Regions from separate parts of the Rhizobium sp. 05L429 genome, predicted to be linked through region 3. Evidence: riboswitches for the same ligand, from Rfam matches in the RefSeq annotation. Region 3 holds a riboswitch; each other region holds the start of a gene.
What was found. A riboswitch is a leader RNA that binds a small molecule or an ion and turns the genes downstream of it on or off. The one in region 3 is predicted to bind cobalamin.
Positions count from the first base shown of each region.

Region 1 (3,271 bases), on a different contig from region 3:
CGCGCCGATGTCAGCCGGCAGATCGCGCTGGCGATCCGCGACGAGGTGTTTGATCTCGAACAGGCGGGTGCGGCGATGATCCAGATCGACGAGGCGGCCCTTCGCGAAGGTCTGCCGTTGCGCAAAGTGGACTGGAAGACCTATCTCGACTGGGCGGTGGAAAGCTTCCGCCTGTGCTCATCCGGTGTTTCCGACGAAACCCAGATCCACACGCATATGTGCTACTCGGAGTTCAATCAGATTATCGACGCCATTGCGGCCATGGATGCCGACGTGATTTCCATCGAGACCTCACGCTCGAAGATGGAACTGCTGGAAGCCTTCCGCAGCTATAAATATCCGAACGAGATCGGTCCCGGCGTTTATGACATCCATTCGCCGCGCGTTCCCGATGTCGAGGAAATGGCCGAGCTTCTGACGCTGGCGCGCGAGCGTCTGACGGATGGACAGCTCTGGATCAATCCCGATTGCGGATTGAAGACCCGTAAGTGGGAAGAAGTGCGCCCGGCGCTCGTCAACATGGTGGCCGCCGCCCGGCTGTTACGTGGTGCCGCAGTGATGACTCACGTCTGAGCGCCTGTTCGATTCCTGGAGAGCCGGCTATAGGTCGGCTCTCGCCTCGGCGGCCTTCTCCACAGCCTGCTGCTGTTAACCAGCCGTTATCCATGTTTTTCACAGGAATGTAGCAATTTCAAACATGCCGTAACGCGACGCACAAACCATCCGTTGACGTCAACTTCGATTCGAGTACTATATCTAGTGTTCAAGGTTCCTTCGATTCGTCAGGATTGAGGGCTAAGACGGGAATACGGTGCGTTTTGCCATGAAGGCGAAACAAGGCCGGAGCTGCCCCCGCAACTGTAAGCGGCGAGCAACTGTCCGATTTCAGGTCACTGAGGCATGATGCTTTGGGAAGGCTGCGGGCAGGGTGCTTCGACCCGCGAGCCAGGAGACCTGCCTTGAACGAGAAACGTCCACGGGCGGGGTGTCCGGAAGGTTGTGTGCATGTCAGGCGGATCAAATCCGCACCTGTTGCGCTGCCCCGAACGTCCGCATGAGCACTTCGGGGTTGAAGTCATGTTGAGAGCATCAAAACCGCCGCCGATGCACATCCTGCGAGGGATAATGCCAGGCGTGTAGAGCGCCAACTTTGTCAGATCATTCTCAAGCGTTGCCCCGGACGCCGTAAGGCGCCCGACCCTAGTTCTGCGTCCGGAATCCATTGACATCACGAGGAACATGATGAGCGTTACCGTTTACAGCAAGCCTGCCTGCGTTCAGTGCACCGCGACCTACCGCGCCCTCGACCGTCTGGGCGTAGACTATGAAATCATCGACATTTCCGAAGATGCCGACGCGCTCGATCGCGTGCGCGGCATGGGCTACATGCAGGTTCCGGTCGTCGTTGCCGGTGAGAACCATTGGGCGGGCTTCCGCCCTGATATGATCAGCGCGCTCTCCTGATCGGAGAAGAACGGTGGGCCTGATCGTCTATTATTCCAGCCGGTCCGAAAATACCCATCGTTTCGTCGAGAAGCTGGGACTGCGCGCGGCGCGCATTCCCGTAGGCGCTGAAGACATCCACATCCGCGAACCCTATGTGCTGATCTCGCCCACCTATTGCGGGGATGGCGGCCCAGGGGTCGTAAAGGGGGCCGTGCCCAAGCAGGTGATCCGTTTCCTCAACGATGCGGAAAACCGCTCCAACATCCGTGGCGTCATTGCTGCGGGCAACAGCAATTTCGGCGAGACCTACGGGCTTGCCGGCGACGTGATCTCGCAGAAGTGCCAGGTGCCGTACCTCTACCGGTTCGAGCTTCTGGGGACTGCCGAGGATGTCGCCAATGTCAAAGACGGGATGGGACGATTTTGGACACGGGGACAAATCTGACGCGGGATGCGGGCGCAAAACCGCTAAAGGCAGCGGACGTGCTGGATTATCACGCGCTGAACGCAATGCTGAACCTCTATGACGAGCTGGGCAAGATCCAGCTCGACAAGGATCGCATGGCGGCCAAGCAGTATTTCCTGCAGCACGTGAACCAGAACACGGTGTTCTTCCATAATCTCCGGGAGAAACTCGATTATCTGGTCACGGAAGGTTATTACGAGCAGGAAGTGCTCGATCAGTATTCCTTCAATTTCGTCCGCGACCTCTTCGACGAAGCCTATGCCAAGAAGTTCCGTTTCCCGACTTTCCTCGGCGCCTTCAAATACTACACCAGCTATACGCTGAAGACATTCGACGGAAAGCGCTATCTCGAGCGCTACGAAGATCGTATCTGCATGGTGGCACTGGCGCTTGCCCGAGGCGATGAGCAGCTCGCCCGCGATCTAGTCGAGGAGATCATTACCGGCCGTTTCCAGCCGGCAACGCCGACCTTCCTCAACGCCGGCAAGAAGCAGCGCGGCGAGCTCGTCTCCTGCTTCCTGCTGCGCGTCGAAGACAATATGGAATCAATCGGCCGCTCCATCAATTCGGCGCTGCAGCTTTCCAAGCGCGGCGGCGGGGTAGCGCTTTCGCTGACCAATATTCGCGAGTCCGGCGCGCCGATCAAGCAGATCGAAAACCAGTCTTCCGGTATCATCCCGGTCATGAAGCTGCTGGAAGACAGCTTTTCCTATGCCAACCAGCTCGGTGCTCGGCAGGGTGCGGGTGCCGTCTATCTCAACGCCCACCATCCCGACATCATGCGCTTCCTCGATACCAAGCGCGAAAATGCCGACGAAAAGATCCGCATCAAGACGCTGTCGCTCGGCGTCGTCGTGCCCGACATCACCTTCGAGCTCGCCAAGAACAATGAGGATATGTACCTCTTCTCGCCCTATGACGTGGAGCGGGTCTATGGCGTGCCCTTTACCGAGATATCGGTGACGGAAAAGTACCGCGAGATGGTGGCGGATGCCCGTATCACCAAGAAGAAGATCAAGGCGCGCGAATTCTTCCAGGTGATTGCGGAGATCCAATTCGAGAGCGGCTATCCCTACATCATGTTCGAAGACACGGTGAACCGGGCAAACCCGATCGCCGGCCGCATCAGCATGAGCAATCTCTGCTCGGAAATCCTGCAGGTCAGCGAAGCGAGTGAATTCAACGACGACCTTTCCTATAAGGTGATGGGCAAGGATATCTCCTGCAATCTCGGCTCGTTGAATATCGCCATGGCGATGGATTCGTCCGATTTCGGCAAGACGATCGAGACCTCGATCCGGGCGCTGACAGCCGTTTCTGACATGAGTCATATCTCCTCGGTGCCGTCGATCGAGAAGG
Region 1 covers NZ_JBFTNV010000040.1:34,372-37,642, forward strand. The annotation lists gene metE (5-methyltetrahydropteroyltriglutamate--homocysteine S-methyltransferase) at 1-573, shown strand, start outside; cobalamin riboswitch at 750-976, shown strand; gene nrdH (glutaredoxin-like protein NrdH) at 1,243-1,464, shown strand; gene nrdI (class Ib ribonucleoside-diphosphate reductase assembly flavoprotein NrdI) at 1,478-1,891, shown strand; gene nrdE (class 1b ribonucleoside-diphosphate reductase subunit alpha) at 1,870-3,271, shown strand, end outside.
Region 1: linked by a shared signal. The riboswitch ahead of nrdH (glutaredoxin-like protein NrdH) and the one ahead of cobU (bifunctional adenosylcobinamide kinase/adenosylcobinamide-phosphate guanylyltransferase) in region 3 are both predicted to bind cobalamin.

Region 2 (3,271 bases), on a different contig from region 3:
GTTTCAGTGCCGAACATGCAGGCGCCGGTCAAGGAAGGCGAGTTGCCGCCGCGCCTTGGCCTGCGCGTGCTCGACCGTGACGGACAACAGGTGGGCGATGTCGCGCCCTGCACCGGCCTGCATGGCGAGGCGACCTCCGCCCGCCTCGTCGCCTTCGGTTGCGAGGAAGGCGTGCTCGTCGCCCGCCCCGGCGGCACGAAAGGCCCCAAACTGGAGATGCTCGGCTATGGCGCGTCGCTGCCGCAAGGCAAGGTCTCGACCCTGCTCGGCGGGCGCTCCATGCAGTTCTTCCTCGGCAATTACGGGGAGGACAAGGTGGTGCTGATCGATCCCGACAGCACCGAAACACCCTACCGCGTCATAGACCTTCCGACCCGCCGCGTCGATTTCGTGCTCGATCCGGCACGGTTCCAGAATGCCTATATCCTCACCGAGGACGGCAAGCTGCACCTGCTCGATACGGTGAAGGGCGAGATCGTCAGATCGGAAACCGTCACGGAGCCCTACAGCAAGGATGGGCATTGGCGCGATCCGCGGCCGCGGCTGGCCGTGGCCGGCGATAATATCGCCATCACCGATCCTCGCCACAGCCTGATCCGCCTCGTCAGTAGCGAAACGCTGAAGGAAACGCGCACGATCCCCGTCGACGGCCAACCCTTCGCGCTCGTCGCCGCCGGCGGCTCGGGCGCCAGCCACTGAGCGGCTCCGGACCCGGGACACTTTGCATCCGGTGCTTGACGTCGCCCACGGCGGCGTCATAGATCAGGACGACGGTTCCCCGAGGAGAGCTTCGAGGGGATTAATAGGGAACACGGTGCGGACGACCCAAAAGGGACCAAGACCGTGGCTGCCCCCGCAACTGTAAGCGGATTGCTGGTTATATCCCGGAATGTATGGTGCGCCATTCATATCAGGACATGACAAGCGAGCCGGTCACTCCAAGGCCTCAGGGCCATGCCACTGTGCGAAAGCGCGGGAAGGCAGATGACCGACTGACATCCGTGAGCCAGGAGACCTGCCGTCAATCACGATCCAATCAGCCGGGCGGGGATGCCCGGACAAGGAGCAGACATGATTGACCTTAATCCCTGCCGCTTGCCGCATGCGATCCGTCCCGATTGGACCACCCGCCGCTAGCCCTCTCCCTCCACGCTTGGCTCACGCATCTGCGCGCGCCGGCGTCCGCTAGCCCTTTTCCTTCCGATCGAGAGTTTCCAATGCGCCAGTTACTTCCAGGCTTTTCCCTTGCGCTCGGGCTCGCCGGCTTTTGCCTGGCCGGCCTCGCAGCCCCCGCCTTCGCCGCCACCCGATACCCCCTCACCCTTACCAATTGCGGCCAGCCGGTCACGTTCGACAAGGCACCGGCCAAGATCGTTTCGATCGGCCAAGGCATGACCGAAGTGCTCTTCTCGCTCGGCCTTGCCGACAAGATCGCCGGCACGGCCGTCTGGGTCGGCCCGGTCCTGCCGCAATATGCCGACGCCAACAGCAGGATCAAACGACTGGCTGACAATGACCCGAGCTTCGAATCCGTCGTCGGTGTCGAGCCCGATCTGGTGGCTGCCGAATTCGAATGGCATGTCGGTACGCAGGGGTCCGTCGGCAAGCGCGAGCAGTTCAAAGATCTCGGCATCAACACCTATGTCGCGCCTGCCGATTGCGTCGCCAAGATCAACGCCGATGGCGGTGATGGCGTGCGCAAGGAGTTGTTCACGATGGACCTGATCTATCAGGAAATCACCGAACTCTCTGAAATCTTCGACATCAAGGACCGCGGCGACAGGCTGATCGCCGACCTGAAAAAGCGCGAGGCCGATGCCGCCGCATCCGTTGCCGGCGCTGCCGCAAAGAACCTGCCCGTCGTCTTCTGGTTCTCCAGTAAGGAGGTCAAGGGTGATGCCTTCATCGCCGGCAAGAACAGCGCACCGGCCTATATCCTGAAGACGCTCGGCGCGAAAAACGTCGTCAGCACGGAAGAGGAATGGCCCCTCGTCGGTTGGGAAACCATTGCGCAGGCCAATCCCGCTGTCATCGTCATAGCCACCATGGACCGCCGTCGCTATGCCGCCGACGATCCCAAGGTGAAGGTGGATTTCCTGGAGAATGATCCGGTCACCAGTGAACTCGATGCGGTGAAAAACAAGCGCTTCATCATGATGGACGCGCAGTCGATGAACCCGACGATCCGCACGATCGACGGTATCGAAACGCTCGCAAAGGGCATCAAGTCCTTCGGTCTGACGCAGTGAGCCAGGCTGCCTTGCGACAGAGGAAATGGTGGGCGCTCGCCGCGCTCACCATCGCCGCCTTCGTCCTGCTCGGGCTGGTGGTGAGCCTTGCCGTGTCTATAGGCGAGATCGCCATTCCTCTCGCCACCACGGCAAAGGCGGTGTCCAACCGCCTGTTCGGCACGGCATTCGAACTCAGCCGCATTCATCAGGGCATCGTCTGGGATTACCGCCTCAGCCGCGCGCTGGTGGCGGCCAGTGCCGGTGCGTCGCTGGCGCTCTGCGGCACGGTGTTGCAGGCGCTGCTGCGCAATCCGCTCGCCGAACCCTATGTGCTCGGCATTTCGGCCGGCGCCTCTACCGGGGCCGTCTGCGTCATGATATCAGGCTTCGGCTATGGCGTGCTCAGCCTCTCCGCCGGCGCCTTCATCGGCGCCGTCATTGCCTTCCTGCTGGTCGGCATTCTGGCAGCCGGTGTGGGCGGCACCAGCGAGCGCATCATTCTCTGCGGCGTGGCGGGCTCGCAGCTCTTCAATGCGCTGACCTCCTATATCGTCACCACGTCGGCCAATGCAGAACAGGCCCGCGGCGTGCTCTTCTGGCTGTTGGGGTCGCTGAGCGGCGTGCGCTGGCCGGATGTCTATCTCTCCCTGCCGGTCGCACTGACAGGCTTCGTCATCTGCCTTGCCCATGTGCGTGCGCTGGATGCCTTCGCCTTCGGCACGGATGCCGCAGCTTCCCTCGGCATCGCCGTGCGCCGGGTGCAGTTCACCCTGCTCGCCGTCACGGCTACGATGACCGCAAGCGTCGTCAGCATGGTCGGCTCCATCGGCTTCGTCGGCCTCGTCATTCCCCATGCCGCCCGCTTCCTGGTCGGCCCAGCCCATGGCCGCCTGCTGCCGGCGACAGCGCTTGGCGGGGCGATCTTCATGGTCGGCGCCGACATCGTCTCGCGCATCATCATTCCGCAGCAGATCCTGCCGATCGGCGTCGTCACCGCGCTCTTCGGCGCCCCGGCCTTCGCCATCATCCTTTATCGCGTG
Region 2 covers NZ_JBFTNV010000011.1:180,124-183,394, forward strand. The annotation lists gene AC1DNW_RS14410 (metallochaperone AztD) at 1-699, shown strand, start outside; cobalamin riboswitch at 755-1,037, shown strand; gene AC1DNW_RS14415 (ABC transporter substrate-binding protein) at 1,218-2,249, shown strand; gene AC1DNW_RS14420 (iron ABC transporter permease) at 2,246-3,271, shown strand, end outside.
Region 2: linked by a shared signal. The riboswitch ahead of AC1DNW_RS14415 (ABC transporter substrate-binding protein) and the one ahead of cobU (bifunctional adenosylcobinamide kinase/adenosylcobinamide-phosphate guanylyltransferase) in region 3 are both predicted to bind cobalamin.

Region 3 (3,271 bases):
CATTCGAAAACGGCGTCAGCCCCGCATCCGGCCGCGCATCCCCCGGCAGCACCGCAATCAGCGCCCCGTTGCGGGCGGCAACCGCATGCAACGCCTCCAGCGCATAATGGAAATAGCTCGCCCCACCCAGCGCCCGCACGATGATCAGCTTCGCATGCCGCGCCGTGCGCTCGATATAGGTATCGACCGACATCGGATGCTTCAGGCTCATCAGGCTCGCAAGCCTCAGCGAATGCCCCGTCACTCCGCCGCCATGAGCCGCGGCGATTGCCGCAAGCTCGGTGTCGGCGGCAGAGAGGAACAGGATATCGCCCGGCGACTGGCCGAGGTCGATGGCCTCGTCCCCGTCGCTGATCGTTCCCTGTTGAGCCAGAAGCAGATGCATCGAAACTCCTTAGACCAGCGCCACGATCGCCTTGCGCACCGCGTCCTGATCCATCTCGTGCAGGCCGATGACGACGAGGCGCGTGCTGCGTGCTTCGCCCGGCGCCCAGGCGCGGTCGAAATACTGGTCGATGCGGGCACCCACGGCCTGCAGCTGCAAGCGCATCGGCTTGCCGGAGACATCGATGAAGCCCTTGAGGCGCAGCACGTCATGCTCGGCGATAATGCGCTTCAGCTTCTCGACGAAACCTGATGTATCGGCGATAGCGCCGAGCTCGACGACGAAACTGTCGAATTCGTCGTGATCGTGCGGCGTACCGTCCTCATGCTCCAGCTCGTGATGGGACTTGCGGTTGACGATATCGTCTTCCGTGCCGATGCCGAGGCCGAGCAGCACGCTTGCCGGCACGTCGCCATTTTTCGCTTCGATCATCACAGGCTTGCGGGCGATGCGCGAGGCGACTTCTCTTTTCACACGGCTAAGGCCGTCAGCGTCGATCAGATCGGTCTTGTTGAGCACGATGAGGTCGGCGCAGGTCAGCTGATCCTCGAAGAGCTCCTCGATCGGGCTTTCATGATCGAGCGATTCATCCTCGACGCGGCGTGCATCGACGGCATCATGGTCATCGGCAAACCGCCCGGCGGCGACGGCCGCGCTATCGACCACGGTGATGACGCCGTCAACGGTGACTTCGCTGCGAATATCCGGCCAGTTGAAAGCGGCTACCAGCGGCTGCGGCAAAGCAAGACCCGAGGTTTCGATGACGATATGATCAGGGCGCTGCTCGCGCTCCAGAAGCTTCGTCATGGTCGGAATGAAATCGTCGGCCACCGTGCAGCAGATGCAGCCATTGGTGAGTTCAATGATATCGTCCTCGGTGCAGTTCTCCGCCCCGCAGCCCTTCAGCACATCACCATCGACGCCGAGATCGCCGAACTCGTTGATGATGAGCGCAATCTTCTTGCCGCCGGCATTGGTGAGCAGGTTGCGGATCATGGTCGTCTTGCCGGCGCCGAGGAAGCCGGTGATTACGGTTGCGGGGATTTTCTGCTGCATGGAACTAACCCTTCATTTTCAGCGGCAGTCCTGCCGCGATAAAATAGACATCCGCGGCTTCTGCCGCGATCATTTGGTGCAGCCGGCCGGCATGGTCGCGGAACTCCCGCGCCATGCGATTCTCGGGCACGATACCGAGACCGACTTCATTGGAAACGATGACGAGCCGCGCCTTTGCCGTAGGAAGCCAGGTGGCAAGGGCGGCGGACTGGGCGGCGATATCGCGCTCGTCCATCATCAGGTTGGTGAGCCACAGTGTCAGGCAGTCGACGAGAACAGCCCTGCCCTCGCCGTCGATGGCGGCAAGGCGTTCGGTCAGATCCAGCGGCTCCTCATGCGTGGTCCAGGAAGGGCCGCGGTCGGCCTTGTGCTGGTCGATGCGCGCCCGCATTTCGTCGTCCCAGGCGCGGCCGGTGGCGATGTAGTGGCGGTCGAGGCCGCTGGCTGTCACGAGGTTTTCGGCAAAGCGGGATTTGCCGGAGCGGGCACCGCCGAGGATGAAGGTGGCGGTCATGCTCGGACGACCCTCGCAGAAAGCGCCGAACACAAGCAAAGCGTCAAATGACAGGAGTACCCTGCGGCCCCCTCATCCGACCCTTCGGGCCACCTTCTCCCCGCGGGGGAGAAGGGGAAACCCCACCGCACCACCAGAGGCAGCGCTGAATCATATCCTTCAGCCAAGACAACCTCCGTGCTGGCAGCGGGTGAATACCCAGAATGGGCATTATGCCCGGCACGGATGGCAGGTCTCCTGGCTCGCAGTTGTCGGCGGCGACCGGGGCGACCGTTTACGGTCGCCCCTGATCGTGCCAGCGGATCTGCCTCGCCTTCCCGGCTGCATCTCGTGAAAAGGCGGACGATTCGTAGAATTGGAGGCGTCCTGCCCCGGCTGATCACGATGCATTTCCAGTGGCTTTTCCGGCACCTGTCCCGCCTTGCCCGCCTGCACCACGCAGGCTGCCGACGCAGCAGTCGAAATGCCGGATGGAAGACCCTGACTGCTCTACAGTCGCGGGGTCGGCTGTGATGAAAGCGCCCGGTTTGGGTCCGCCCCGTCACATTCCCTTTTCATCCGGAAGGCGTAACGCCGATCCGGAACCATCCATTATGTCTATTCATGGTTAGGCCCCCGCCCCCGCCATGTCAATTGGCGCACTGGGTGCATACAGCCCTCATCTCGACTTAGACTACAGATATTATCGTCTTTAATCAAAGGCTTACGTCACAAAAACTTTACGGCCCGGCCGGTATTTCGCCGCAATTGCCGCTCATGCGGATGGCGGCCCCGCCCTTGACCTGCACTCCTGCTGCCTAGTTTCCCCATGATGCTCTCCCGAATGGATATCCGCCGCCTCGGCCCTCTTGGCACAGTCCTCGATCCGGGACGCATGCGCGCGCTCGTCCGACATAGCGAAATGGGCATGGTCTTTGCCGGCGCGCTCGTCGGTATCGCCTCGGGGCTTGCGGTCACCGCCATGAGCTACGTCTCGGAGGAGATGCACAGGCTGATCTTCGGCATCGACGGCACGACGAGGCTCAGCGCCTCGCAGATCGACAACAAGTTCCTGCTGATGGCCGCCCCGGTTGCCGGCGGCATGCTGCTCGGCCTGCTCATCTTCATTCTCGCCAGATGGCGCAAGAAGCCGATGGTCGACCCGATCGAGGCGAATGCGCTGCATGGCGGCCGCCTGTCGCTGACGGACAGCATCCTCGTCGCCATCCAGAATCTTGTCTCCAATGGTTTCGGCGCATCTGTGGGGCTGGAAGCGGGCTATACGCAGCTTGCCGCCGGCATCGCCTCGAAATTCGGGCTGAAGCTGCAGTTGCGCC
Region 3 covers NZ_JBFTNV010000014.1:18,197-21,467, reverse strand. The annotation lists gene cobN (cobaltochelatase subunit CobN) at 1-385, opposite strand, end outside; gene cobW (cobalamin biosynthesis protein CobW) at 395-1,441, opposite strand; gene cobU (bifunctional adenosylcobinamide kinase/adenosylcobinamide-phosphate guanylyltransferase) at 1,446-1,955, opposite strand; cobalamin riboswitch at 2,411-2,559, opposite strand; gene AC1DNW_RS16450 (chloride channel protein) at 2,767-3,271, shown strand, end outside.